2 linked regions of the Methylacidimicrobium sp. AP8 genome follow. The protein of the gene in region 1 binds, or shares a complex with, the protein of each later gene. Links are inferred from orthologs where the notes say so. Each region holds a gene or a part of one and is shown on either strand. Other genes may lie near its edges.

The links. Proteins that work in one complex are often made in the same cells at the same time.
Region 2: the proteins of MTHMO_RS10325 (region 1) and MTHMO_RS08690 are in contact, whole or in part, in a cryo-EM structure (PDB 7NYH), measured with the Escherichia coli proteins. The link is inferred for Methylacidimicrobium sp. AP8 from one-to-one orthologs.

The regions. Positions count from the first base shown.
Region 1 is NZ_LR797830.1:2,214,767-2,222,165, forward strand. What follows is about bases 1-2,697. They hold MTHMO_RS10325 (NADH-quinone oxidoreductase subunit J), read right to left. Parts: upstream 1,747-2,697; coding sequence 1,255-1,746; downstream 1-1,254. Other genes in these bases: nuoL (NADH-quinone oxidoreductase subunit L), read right to left, coding at 1-904; nuoK (NADH-quinone oxidoreductase subunit NuoK), read right to left, coding at 925-1,233; MTHMO_RS10330 (NADH-quinone oxidoreductase subunit I), read right to left, coding at 1,854-2,375; MTHMO_RS10335 (aldo/keto reductase), read left to right, coding at 2,455-2,697. Also shown: more of MTHMO_RS10335, read left to right, coding at 2,698-3,474; MTHMO_RS10340 (lipid-A-disaccharide synthase N-terminal domain-containing protein), read right to left, coding at 3,502-3,864; MTHMO_RS10345 (DUF1802 family protein), read right to left, coding at 3,882-4,505; pgsA (CDP-diacylglycerol--glycerol-3-phosphate 3-phosphatidyltransferase), read right to left, coding at 4,453-5,118; MTHMO_RS10355 (BsuPI-related putative proteinase inhibitor), read left to right, coding at 5,228-5,806; MTHMO_RS10365 (efflux RND transporter periplasmic adaptor subunit), read right to left, coding at 5,945-7,180; MTHMO_RS10370 (efflux RND transporter permease subunit), read right to left, coding at 7,196-7,399. UniProt on the Escherichia coli protein: NDH-1 shuttles electrons from NADH, via FMN and iron-sulfur (Fe-S) centers, to quinones in the respiratory chain. The immediate electron acceptor for the enzyme in this species is believed to be ubiquinone.
Region 2 is NZ_LR797830.1:1,855,948-1,860,929, forward strand. Bases 1-2,908 are described here. They hold MTHMO_RS08690 (complex I subunit 1 family protein), read right to left. Parts: upstream 2,066-2,908; coding sequence 935-2,065; downstream 1-934. Other genes in these bases: MTHMO_RS08680 (BtpA/SgcQ family protein), read left to right, coding at 1-110; MTHMO_RS08685 (L,D-transpeptidase), read left to right, coding at 107-922; MTHMO_RS08695 (molybdopterin-dependent oxidoreductase), read right to left, coding at 2,075-2,908. In the rest of the region: more of MTHMO_RS08695, read right to left, coding at 2,909-3,757; NADH-quinone oxidoreductase subunit NuoF, read right to left, coding at 3,783-4,982. UniProt on the Escherichia coli protein: NDH-1 shuttles electrons from NADH, via FMN and iron-sulfur (Fe-S) centers, to quinones in the respiratory chain. The immediate electron acceptor for the enzyme in this species is believed to be ubiquinone.

The DNA.
Region 1 (7,399 bases):
GCGACATCGTCGAATAGGCGAGCACCCGCTTGATGTCGTTCTGCTGCGTAGCGATCAAAGCCGCCACCAGCGCCGTCACTCCGCCGGTCCAGGCGATGACCGAAAGAGCCTCGGGGGAGAGCTCGAGGACAAAGAAGATGCGGCAGAGCATGTAAACGCCGGCTGCCACCATCGTGGCCGCATGGATAAGCGCAGAGACGGGAGTCGGGCCTTCCATCGCATCGGGAAGCCAGACATGCAGGGGTATTTGCGCCGATTTCCCGATGCAGCCGCAAAAGAGAAGGAGGGCCGCCGCCGTCGCCAGCGGATTCCCGGCCAGTCCGTGCGCTGCTCCGGGGTCGAAGGCGACGGTCCCGCAGGTCGCCCAGAAGGTCAAAATTCCCAGGAGGAATCCGAAGTCACCCACTCGGTTCGCCAGGAACGCCTTTCGGGCGGCATCCGCCGCCGAGTTCTTCTCGAACCAGAAGCCGATAAGCAGATAGGAGCTTACGCCCACGAGCTCCCAAAAGATGTACATCATGATGAAATTCGTCGAAACGACGATCCCGATCATGGAAGCCAAAAAAAGGGAGAGCTCGCCGAAGAACCGGGCCCTGCCCGGATCTTCCGCCATGTAGCCGATCGAATAGACGTGGATCAGAAAGGCGACCCCGGTCACCATAAGCAGCATCAGGCGCGCCAGCGGGTCGAGGGTCATTCCGATCTCGATTCGGAGCCCGGGCAGATCGATCCAGGAAAGCGCGGCGGGCGGCTCGACCTTCCCGAGGGCGATGCCCAAGGCGGTCAAGAAGGTGACCAAGCTCGCCGCAAGGGAAACGCCTTGGCTGAGCCGGGGATAGGGCCGGAGTGCAACCCAGACGAGCAACGCCGAAGCCAGGGGGGCCAGTAGAAGCAGCCACGCCATAAGCGATGGGAATCGGAGGATTAAAATTTCAGAGCGGTGATCTCTTCGGCCTTTGTCGTCCGCTTCATCCGGTAGAGGGATACGAGAAGCGCCAGACCGACGGCGACCTCGACGGCGGCCACGGTTATGACAAAAAAGACGAGCGCTTGCCCTTCGGAGTGCTGGGAAAACCGGCTGAAGGCCACCAGCGAGAGGTTTGCGGCGTTGAGCATGATCTCCAAGCACATGTACATAATGAGCAGATCCCTCCGTATGATGACCCCCGCCAAGCCGACGGCGAAGAGCAACCCGCTTAAGACCAGATAGTGACCAAGAGTAGGCGCGCCCATCTCCGCTTAACTCTCCTTTTTCTACACGTCCTTCTTGCTCAGCACGATCACCCCCACCATGGCGATCAGGAGAAGCAGGCCAACCGCCTCGAAGGGAAGCACATAGGCTCCGAAGAGCAGATGCCCGATGCTCGCCGCATCATTCCCTTCCGCGGCGCGCGCCCCGGTCGTCTCCCAAGCGGACGAGGGGATGGCCCTCCAGAAGCCCACCCCGAGGAGGACGAGAGTGAGCAGACCGGCCCCGACACCGAGCGGTCGGAGCGGAGCCTGCTCCTCGGACTTTAGATCGAGGAGCATGATGATGAAAAGGAAGAGCACCATGACGGCTCCCGCATAGACCCACACTTGGACCGCCGCGAGGAAGTAGGCCCCCAGGAGGCCGAAGAGTCCGGCCAGAGCGAGAATCATGGTGACCAAGCTCAACGCCGAAGCCACCGGGCTCCGGTTGAGGACAACCGCCGCCGCGCTCCCCAGGAGCACGATGGCCGCAAACCAAAACAAAAATCCTTCCATCGTTTCTTTCCGACTGTTCCGTGGTTAGCGACTCTCCACAGAAAAGCAAGAGTGATTCCGAAAAACCCTCCGCTTTCCAGGGATGCGCATTCGCCGCCGCATTCGGCCTATTTATCGGCCCACTTCCGGATCGGCAACGGCAGGATCCCCCCCATTTCATAAAGCTTGGCTTTATCATGGAGGAGCTCACTGCGGCTGCGGCCGTTGAGCGAGTAGTACTGCGGCAGGAGAAAAATCGCCTCCTCGGGGCAGACCTCCTCGCAGTAGCCGCAAAAGATACACCGCGTCATGTCGATCCAGAACTCCTCGGGAGCCTTCTCCACTTTGGCGTAAGGGGAATCTTCCGGGATCTCCCCCGGCACGATCCGAATGGCCCGAGGAGGACAGATGAACTCGCAGAGCTGGCAGCTCACGCATTTTTCCCGCCCCTCCTCGTCCTTCACCAATACCGGCGCCCCCCGGTATCCGGGCGGGATCGGAGGCCGCTCCTCGGGGTATTGCAGGGTGACGCGCGTTTTCCCCGTAAGCCGATCCACGAAGTGGCGCCATGTGACCTTCAATCCTTCCCAGAATCCGGGAAGAAAGAGCCGCTCCGCCCAAGACAGTTCCGGCCTCCGAACGACGATCATAGCCCTACTCTACCGGCAAACGCCCTTCTGTCAGACTTTTTTCTTTTCCTGCCGGACTAGACAGATCCATGATAAGGATATGAAGTATCGTCGTCTAGCGCAGACAGGACAAAACGTTTCCGAGGTCGGCTTCGGCGTCTGGACGCTTTCGACTGGCTGGTGGGGGAAATACACCGAAGAGGAAGCGCTCGCGTTTTTGCATCGGGCGCTCGACCTTGGAATTAACTTTTTCGATACGGCGGACGTCTACGGATACGGATACGGAGAAGAGCTGCTCGGGAAGGCTTTCGCCAAGGACCAACGGGAGGTGGTGATCGCGACCAAGGTCGGGTACGACTTCACGGGCAGCAACCGGGGTCACAGCCAGCGTGAGCTTCCCCACAATTTTTCCGAGCGCTTCCTCCGCCAGGCCGTAGAAAACTCCTTGCGTCGCCTCCGCCGGGAGACGATCGACAACCTTCAGCTTCACAACATCCGGATGGAGCACGTTGTAGACGACGATATCTGGGAGCTTCTCGAAGCGCTCCGCCGGGAAGGGAAAATCCGCTCCTATGGAATCGCGCTCGGGCCCGCGATCGGCTGGCTCTATGAAGGGATCGAGGCGCTTCGACGCCGTCGCCCGCACGTGGTCCAGCACATCTACAACCTCCTCGAGCCCTTCCCCGGCCGGCCGCTCATGGATGCGGCACCAGACGCGAGCCCCCGTTTTCTGGTGCGTGTTCCCCACTCGAGCGGACTGTTGGAAGGAAAATATACGGCTGCCACGACCTTCCCGAAGGGAGACCATCGGAATCATCGGCCGGCGCACTGGCTTCCGAACGGGCTGAAAAAGGTCGAGCAGCTTCGCTTTTTGGAACGACCCGGCAGGACATTGGGGCAAGCGGCTCTGCAATGGATTCTCCAAGAGCCGCGTGTCCTCTCTTGCTTGCCCAATATCTATACCATGGACCAGCTTGAGGAATTCGCCGGAGCTTCCGACGCTCCTCCCCTATCCCGGGCCGAGCTCGAACGCATCGACGCGCTTATCGCCGCCAACTTCGGGATGGAAGAGCCTCCGGAAGCCTACAAAGGCACGATGACCCCGGCGATGTCCGCATAGGCGTCCTATCCGACGGCTCCGGCTCGATTATCCCCTCGTCGGCGGCGTCGCCGCCGCCCTCTCTTCCGAGACCGCAGCCGGAGGCGCGTTCAAGCGTCGCTCCCGATGAGCGAAGTAGAGGTTCCGGATATAGGGGATCCAGGTGAAGAGGTAGGCGAAGACGAAGACCGAGTCTCTTCGGGAAAGCGCATAGATCAAGAGCAGCAATGACCCGCCCAGGCTGCAGTACCAAAAAGCCAACGGGACGACGACCGTTCGCTTCCGCTCCGTAGCCAGCCACTGAATGACGAAGCGTATAAAGAAGAGGAGGTTGCCTGTCCAGCCGACGACCTTCATCACACTCCAGTGCACTCCCAGCCAGGAGTTGTCCGCCAAGAAGAGCCCGCTCATTTCCCTTTTCCTTCCTTCTACCCGGCCTCTCGCCCTGGTTCGGGGCATCCCGCATCCAACGCCGCAGCCCGAAGCACTTCCTTTTCCCGCAAGGCGAATGCCTCATCAGGCACTACCGGGTCTAATCGTTCACTCCACGGATGCCTCACCGTTATCCAAGAGCGGCATCCGCCGAACCTGCGATCCCATGGACACGCCACTTTACTGCTCCGGAAGATCCGCAGCATCAACAGATGCAGCCCCTCTTTCTTCCCGAAGGCGAACCTCTCTCGAAGCAGCCCTTCCTCCCAGAGCTGAAAACCCGCAAGCCGGCGGACGGTCTCCCAATCGACCAAAAATCGGGACCAGAGCAGCTTGGCTACGAATTGCAGCTCCACCACCTCCTCCCTCTCCCCTCGTTCGTCCGGTGCCGCCAGGAAGCGAAATTCCGGACGGATCTTTTCGCGCTGCGCATGAAACCGAGTCGGGAAAAGCCAGAAATCGGGATAATCGGCTGCGAACCCGCGGCGTCCTTCGGCTATGCCGCCCTTCCGAAGGACGAAGATTTGCCATCCCTGCCCCAAAGCCTGAACGACCGGCGCCGCCTCTTTAAGAGCGGGCCATCCGCTTTTCCGAGCCGGGGGAATATCGTCGGCGGCCAAGGTCTCCTTCTCCTCCCTCCCTCAAGTTTTCTCCGGGAAAAGCCAGCGTGCGGCAACGATAAAAATAGAGCACGCCGGAGGCGAAGGTGGTCGCTACCGCCAGCCAGAGGAACACAGTCACAGGGACCTGCAACATCGCCCCGGCTGCTTGCCTCCCCCCCGCCAGTTCGGTCACGGTCATCTGCCCGAGCGCCAACAGAACGCAGAGCATTTGCGCCAGGGTCTTCCATTTCCCGGACGGTGAGGCCGCAAGAATCGCGCCTCGGGACGCCATCAATGCGCGCAGACCGGTAACCAAAAACTCCCGAGCGATGATGACGACAACGGCCCAGAGCGGAACCGCTCCCCGCTCTAGCAGAACCAAAAAGGCTGCGGAGATGAAAATCTTATCGGCGAGAGGATCGAGGAGCTTCCCCAAATCGCTGACGAGATTGTGCTTCCGCGCAATCCAACCGTCGACCCAGTCCGTGAGGCTGCCGATAGCGAAAAGACCCAGCGCCGTCGTGGCGGAGTAGGCCCAAGGCACGCTGACATCCGCGACGAAGAGGCCGCAAATGCAGAGCCGGGCCAGGCTGATCCGGTTCGGGAGATTCCAGTGTTTGGCCGTTGCCACCGCGTTACGCAGTAAGCCCCCGATGCACCTCCACGGGCAAGAGAAACCTGCCGCCGGGCGGACAAGAAAGAATTAGACGTCGCTCCCCGCCGACGTAAACTTCGATTTGGTGAAACGCGCGATCGTCTGGCTCGCCTGGTTGCTCGCCGCCGTTCCGGCATGGAGCATCGACGTGAACCCCAGCAAGAACACCCATCCGAACATCATCGACCAGACGCCGAGGCGGCATTGGAGTCTTTTTTCCTTTCGCTTCGGAGACCCGAAAAGGATCGAGAAGGCGAACCAGGTGAATGTGCGCAACTTGGAGGCACGTTTGCAGGTCGACCGGAATCCGTTTTCGCTCGCCATGCTGCATGATCGGCTCGACTCTGCTACCATACGGCTCACCTTCCAGGTGTTCAACAAGGGGAAGCGGACCTATTCATTGACCTTTCCCAACGCCCAACGCTACGATTTCGTCTTGCGGGACGCAGCCAACCAGCCGCTCTATGTCTGGTCGGCGGATAAAGAGTTTCTTCCTGTGGAAGGGATGTCGATGCTCGACCCGGGTGACTATCTGACGTTCACCGACGTCCTGCCGATCCAGGATCTCGACCGCCCGCTTTCTCCGGGAATCTATCGCATCGAGATGACGCTGGCCGGCTATCCGGGCGTCACGGCAGCCACCAACCTCACTGTGGTGCCTTAGCCGCCGACCCCGCCCCTTCCGTACATCCCCTCCCAGTGGGTCCGGCGGGAGTCGAACCCGCATCCAAGGGATTATGAGTCCCCTGCTCTACCTATTGAGCTACAGACCCTCTTGCGGGATCCCGCAAGGCCGGGCCGTTTAGTTCCTCTTCTCGGGCTCGGACCGCCGGCCTTCCCGCGTCTTAACGACCGTAATGGCGGCTCCCTCTTCTTTCGCCCGGTCGGGAGGGCTTAAGACCACCCGCTCCCCCGCCTGGATGCCGGACAGAATCTCTACTTTGTATCCGTCGTTGTTCCCAAGATCAACCTTCCGGAGATGACATCGATCGGACGCATCGACGACGACGACATAACGACCGTCGGCGCGCTCGAAGACCGTATTGACCGGCAGCGTGAAAGCTGCTCGACTGGGCACCTGGAAGCTGACCACTACGTAGAGCCCCGGCAAGAGCTTCTGATCGGGATTAGGCAAATCGACCTCGGTGAGCAGGGTGCGGGAGGCCGACTCGAGCCCCATCGCGGTGCGGACGACCAGACCATTCCGAATCTCGTTCGGCATTTCCGGGATCATCACCTTCGCCGCCATCCCCTCCTTGACCGCCAAGGCATAGGCCTGCGGGACAGCGACGTAGATGCGCAAAAGGGAAATTTCCGCTATCCGGAAGAGCTGCCGCAACGCCCCGAAGGGAAATTCGCCTTGGCCGGCGACCAGGGTTCCGACGTCGATGTTTCGAGCCGTGATCACTCCCGAAAAGGGGGCGGTGACCTTCTCGAACTTTTGCCATTCGAGCCACCGGTTGAGCTCCGCTATGGCGGCTTCATAGCCGGTACGCTGGACATCATATTCTTCCTGCGAGACGGCCCTGGTGCGCACGAGCGCCTTCCAGCGCTCGTAGTTGATTCGGGCGATATCGGCCTTCGCTCTCAGGTTGGATACCGTCTGGTCGACTTCCGGCGCGTCGATCTCGCAGAGCAGCTCGCCTTCCTGCACCCGCTCCCCGATATCATGGTACCATCTCTTGATATACCCGCTCACCCGTGCCCAGATCGGCGTTTCGTAAAAACCCTGCGTCGTGCCCGGCAACACCAAGGGGAAGGAAGCCGGCGTCGGTTCCGGGGTGACCAGTTCCACATAGATCTTTCTTCCCTCCGCGACGACTCGTTGGAGAGCCATCCATTGGATTCCCCGCTTCGCCATCCCGACTGCCAAGAGGAGAATCAAGAACGCGGCTGCGAGCCACCCGGGATGCCGCTTTCCTGCCAAGCGGACCACGAACTTGGCAACGCGGCCCCACACGGCCGGAAGCGCGCCCCGCCGCCAGGGGGGCATAAAGCGGAGGAGGATCCGCCGGGGGGAGGATGGGTCTTTTCGCAACGTGTCTCCTTTTTCCTATCGACCGCTTCTCGGCTTACGGCTTCTAATCGAAACGAACACGGCCGGCACGAAGATCAAGGTGCCGACGGTCGCCAGGGCTAGTCCTCCGATGACCGCACGCCCCAGGGGAGCGTACTGCTCTCCGCCCTCCGCCGCTCCCAGCGCCATCGGAAGCATCCCCACGATCATCGCACCGGCCGTCATCAGGACCGGCCGCAG
Region 2 (4,982 bases), 360 kb from region 1 along the record:
CGGCCGACGGTTTCCTGGTGGGGAGCTCCGTGAAGGAGGGCGGCATCGAATCTCCGGTCGACAGGGAGAAGGTCCGCCGGCTCGCCCTCCTCTTCCACCGCACGGGATGAGGCTCCCTCCATGGCTGCCGTCCGCCGGCCCGCTCCGCCGGACGGCCTTCGCGGCGCTCCTCCTCGGGATCGTGATCGGAGGCGTCTGGCTCTGGCGATCGCTCCTCCTCTGGCCGTTTCGCCTCGAGCAGCGCGTAATCGTACTGGTTCCCGAGGCCGCATCCTGGCAAGGCCGGCTTTCCCGCTGGCAGCGGACTCTTCCCGGCGGCCGGTGGCAGCAGAAGGGAGAGGCGATCCCTGTACTCCTCGGCCGCAACGGAGTCGCCTGGGGCATCGGCTTGCATCCACCGCAGCCCGGCCTCCAGAAGGAGGAGGGGGACGGCCGGACCCCGGCGGGCCGCTTCCGGATCGGGCTGGTCCTGGGAACCGCTCCCTCTTTGCCCGCGGGGGCCAAGTGGAAGCTCTACCACCGGAAATCGGAACGGGATGCTTGGATCGAGAACCCCGAGCTTCCCCACTACAACCACCTGGTCACCGTTCCCGCCGCAGAGGATCCGCCGGAGTGGTTTGCGCAGGAGAGGCTCCGGATCGAGGACCCGGTGCTCGAATGGATGATCGCCGTCGAGCACAACTACCCGGATAGTCGGCCCGGCGCCGGCAGCGCGATCTTCCTCCACGGACGATACGGCGAGCGGGTCCCTACGTCCGGATGCCTGGCGCTACGGAAAGAGGAGATCGTCGAGCTGCTCCGCTGGCTCGATCCCCGCGGGAGGCCGGAGCTGGTGGTCCTGACCCGGGAGGATTACCTGCGCCTCTGGTCCGCCTGGCGGTTGCCCCGGCCGGAGCGGGTCGGAGCCGCGGACCGGCGATGATCCGGCCGCCGGTCAGACCGCGCCGCCGAAGACGGCAATCAGGACGGCCACGACCACGATGTTGGCCATCGAGATCGGCAGCAGGATCTTCCAGCCGAGCGCCATCACCTGGTCGTAGCGGAAGCGCGGCAAGGTCCAGCGGATCCACATGAAGAAGAAGACGAGCAGGCAGACCTTGACCAGGAAGACGAGCGCCTGGAGGAGAAAGGTGCCGACCGAGGAGGCCGTTCCCAGCCAGCCGAAGGGGAGGCTCCAGCCTCCCAGGAAAAGGGTGACGAAGAGCCCGCTGGCGGAGATGAGCGCCGCATATTCGCCCAGGAAGAACATCCCGAAGCGCATGCCGCCGTACTCGGTGTTGTACCCGCCCACGAGCTCCTGCTCGCTCTCCGGGAGGTCGAACGGAGCTCGGTTGGTCTCCGCGAAGAGGGTGACCAGGAAGATCAATGAGGAGAGGAGCAGAAACGGCCAGAAGAGAAGGAGGTGCCAATCCAGGTGCTTCCCCGCAAAAGGCAGGAGGAACCAGCCGCGCTCGATCTGAAACTCGACGATCTTGGGCAGGCTCAAGGCCCCGGAAATCAGGAAGACGGGGACCGCGGAGAAGCCGAGGGCGACTTCATAGGAGATCATCTGGGCGCTTGAGCGGATCCCCCCGAGGAACGCGTACTTTGAGTTGGACGACCAGCCCGCGAGCACGATCCCGTAGACCGCCAGCGAGGTGACCGCAAAGAGGAAAAGGGCGCCGATCCCGACGTTGGCGATCACCCCGGGCTGGGGGATCTCGACGGAGAGGCCGGGAAAGCGGATCGGATCGACTCCGGCGAACGGGATCACGCAGACCGTCAGTAGGGCCGGAAGGAACGAGAGGATCGGGGCCAGATTGTAGTAGAAGCTCCGCACGTGTCCCGGAACGAACTGCTCCTTGAGCATGAGCTTGAAGGCATCGGCCAGCGGCTGCCCGAGCCCCGCCAGGCGCGCCTGAAGGAAGGGAAGTCCTACCCGGTTCGGCCCGATCCGGTCCTGAATGGCCGCGCTTACCTTTCTTTCCGCCAGGACGGCGTAGGCGACCAACCCCAGGAGGACGGCGACCACCAGGAAGATCTTGACCAGCGTGCTGACGAGAAAGACGGCGAGCGTGGCTTCCATGGCCAATTCCTAGCGCGCGTCTCCGGGGAGCGGATGTCCCTGGTCTCCCAGACCCGCCCAGCTCAGGCCGCCGAAGGCGGGCACCGCCGCAGCCATCTTCGCGAAGATCTCGGCACTGCTCGCGCCGGGATCCTCCCCCCCCAAGGCGAGGAGGAGCGACCGGAGGATCCAGAGGTCTTCCCGGGCGCGCCCCGGTGGCGGGATCGCCCGCCCGAGCCGCTGGACGCGGCCGGCCCGGTTCACCATCGAGCCGCTCTTTTCGGCGAAGGAGGCGCCCGGGAGGACCCAGTGGGCCTTTTCGTAGGTCTTGTCCGCAAGCAGGCCTTGCCAGAGGAGGACGGAGAGCTTCTCCAGGCCCTCTTCGGGCAAACCGGCGGCGACCGCATCCTCGTGGAGGCAGAAGAGCCCCTTGACCGTTCCTTCCTCGATGCGCCGGCGTAGCTCCGGGAGCCGTTCGCCGCCGCTCCCGATCTCGAGGAGCCGCGCGCCCCGGCTGTTCGGGTTGAGGTCGTCGCTGCGCAGCAGGCCGTCGGCCTGCCCCTTCCGCGGAACGACCTCGGTGAGCACCGCCGGACCGCCGAGGAGGTCGCGCAGGCACCGGACCAGGAAGAGCTCCTCGTTGGTCAGCCGGGCGGAGGCTAAAATCGCGAGCGTGCCGGGCTCCAGCCTGCGCAGGGCTTCGGCCGCCTGCGCCAGGAGAAACGACCACTCGCCCGGAAAGAGCTGGTTCTCCTCCCGCCGGGCCGGCTCGAGGACCCGCTGCTTGCTATGGATGTAATGGAAGCCCAGACGCCCCTGGTCGCACATCCAGTGGGAGTTGACCGCTTCGTTGACCCGCGGGGTCAAGCGGTAGACGATCCCTTCCCGGCTGCCGATCGTCACGTTGCAGCCGGTGGCGCAGTCGACGCAGATGCTCTTGGTCTCCTTCAGGAACCAGACGCGCATCCGGAACCGGAAATCTTTGGAGGTGAGGGCTCCGACCGGGCAGATGTCCACCGTGTTGAGCGAGTAGTCGCTCGTAAACCGCTTCTGCGGGTGGATCGCGAGCCGGCTGACCCCGCCGCGCTCGGTGATCCCCAGGCAGTCATCACCCGCGATCTCCCGGGCGAAACGGATGCAGCGCGTGCAGAGGATGCACCGCTCGTCGTCGAGGACGATCCGGGGGCCGATGTCGACCCGCTTCGGCTTCCGGACCTTGTCCTCCACGAACCGGCTCCGGCCCTTGCCGTAATCGAAGGCAAACTCCTGGAGCTTGCACTCGCCCGCCTGGTCGCAGATCGGGCAATCGAGCGGATGGTTCGCCAGCAGGAACTCCATCACTCCTTTCTGGCAGGACTCGACCAGCGGGGAGCTCGTCCGGATCCCGAGTCCGGGAAAGGCGGTAGTCGCGCAAGCGATCTGCGGCCGCGGCATCCACTGGAGCACCGGCCGCCCCTCGCCGTCGAGGACCGGCTTCCGGTCGGGGCCGAGCTTGGGCGTGCCCATCTCGAAGAGGCACATCCGGCAGTTACCCGCGATGGAAAGCTTGGGGTGGTAGCAGTAGTGGGGGATCAGCTTGCCGAAGCGGCGGGCCACCTCGATCACGTTGAGCCCGGCGGGGACCTCCACCCACTGGCCGTCGAGCTGAACGGGCACCGGCCGGGCGTCGGCCGGCGGCAAATCGTGATCGAACGGATTTTTGATCAAGGCCATGGTTCTTCTCGGTGGCGGAGCCGGGTCAATGGACGGCCTCCAGGCGGCCGATCTCCTCGCCGGCTGCCGCCTTGCTTTCGAACTCTTCCCGGAACTTGCTCACGAAGCTCTCCACCGGCCAGGAGCACGCCTCCCCGAACGCGCAAATGGTGCGTCCGGCGATCTGGCCGGCCAGGTCGAGCAAAAGCTGCGGGTCCTCGGGCCTCCCCTTGCCTTCGGCCATCCGGTCGAGGACCTTGCGCATCCAGAGGGCCCCTTCCCGGCACGGCGTGCACTGCCCGCACGACTCGTGGGCGTAGAAAGCGGAAAGGTTCCGAAGGCACTCCACGACGTCGCGGGTATGGTCCATCACGATGATCCCACCCGAGCCCGACATCGACCCCGCCGCCGCGATCGTATCGAAGTCGAGGGGGAGATCCTCGAGCCGCATCTCGACCTCCTCGGTCTCTCCCGCGGCGTTCTTGCGGCGGATCCGGTAGACCTCGCCCGCGCGCAGCACCTTGGCCGAGGAGCCGCCGGGAATCAACGCCTTGAGGCGGTTGCCGTCGCGGATGCCGCCGCAGACGTCGTAGAGCAGCTCGCCCATCGTGATCGCTCCGCAGTCGTACTCGAAGTAGCCGGGCCGGCGGACGTCGCCGCTCACACACCAGATCCGGGTGCCCGTGTTGTTCGGAGTGCCGATCTTGGCGTACTCCGCGCCGCCCATCTCCACGATATGCTTCACGTGGCAGAGGGTCTCGACGTTGTTGACGATCGTCGGACAGAGATAGAGGCCCAACGCGGCCGGGAAATACGGCGGCTTGATCCGCGGATACGCCCGCTTCCCCTCAAGCGATTCGATCAAGCCCGTCTCCTCGCCGCAGATGTAGGCGCCGGCACCCCGGAAGACGAAGATCTCGAGATCGTACCCGCTGCCGAGAATGTTGGCTCCCAGGAAGTTCCTCTCGCGGGCCTCCGCCAGCGCCCGCTCCAGGATCTTGGCCCCCCGCGCCATCTCGCCGCGGATGTAGATGTAGCCCAGGTGGGCGCGATTGGCATAGCAGGAGATGATCATCCCCTCGATCAGCTGGTGGGGATCCTTATAGATGATCTGGCGGTCCTTGAAGGTTCCGGGCTCGGATTCGTCCGCGTTGCAGAGCAGGTAGACCGGCTTCCGGTTCTTCGTGTGGTCGATGAAGCCCCACTTGGTGCCCGTCGGGAACCCGGCGCCACCCCTTCCCCGCAG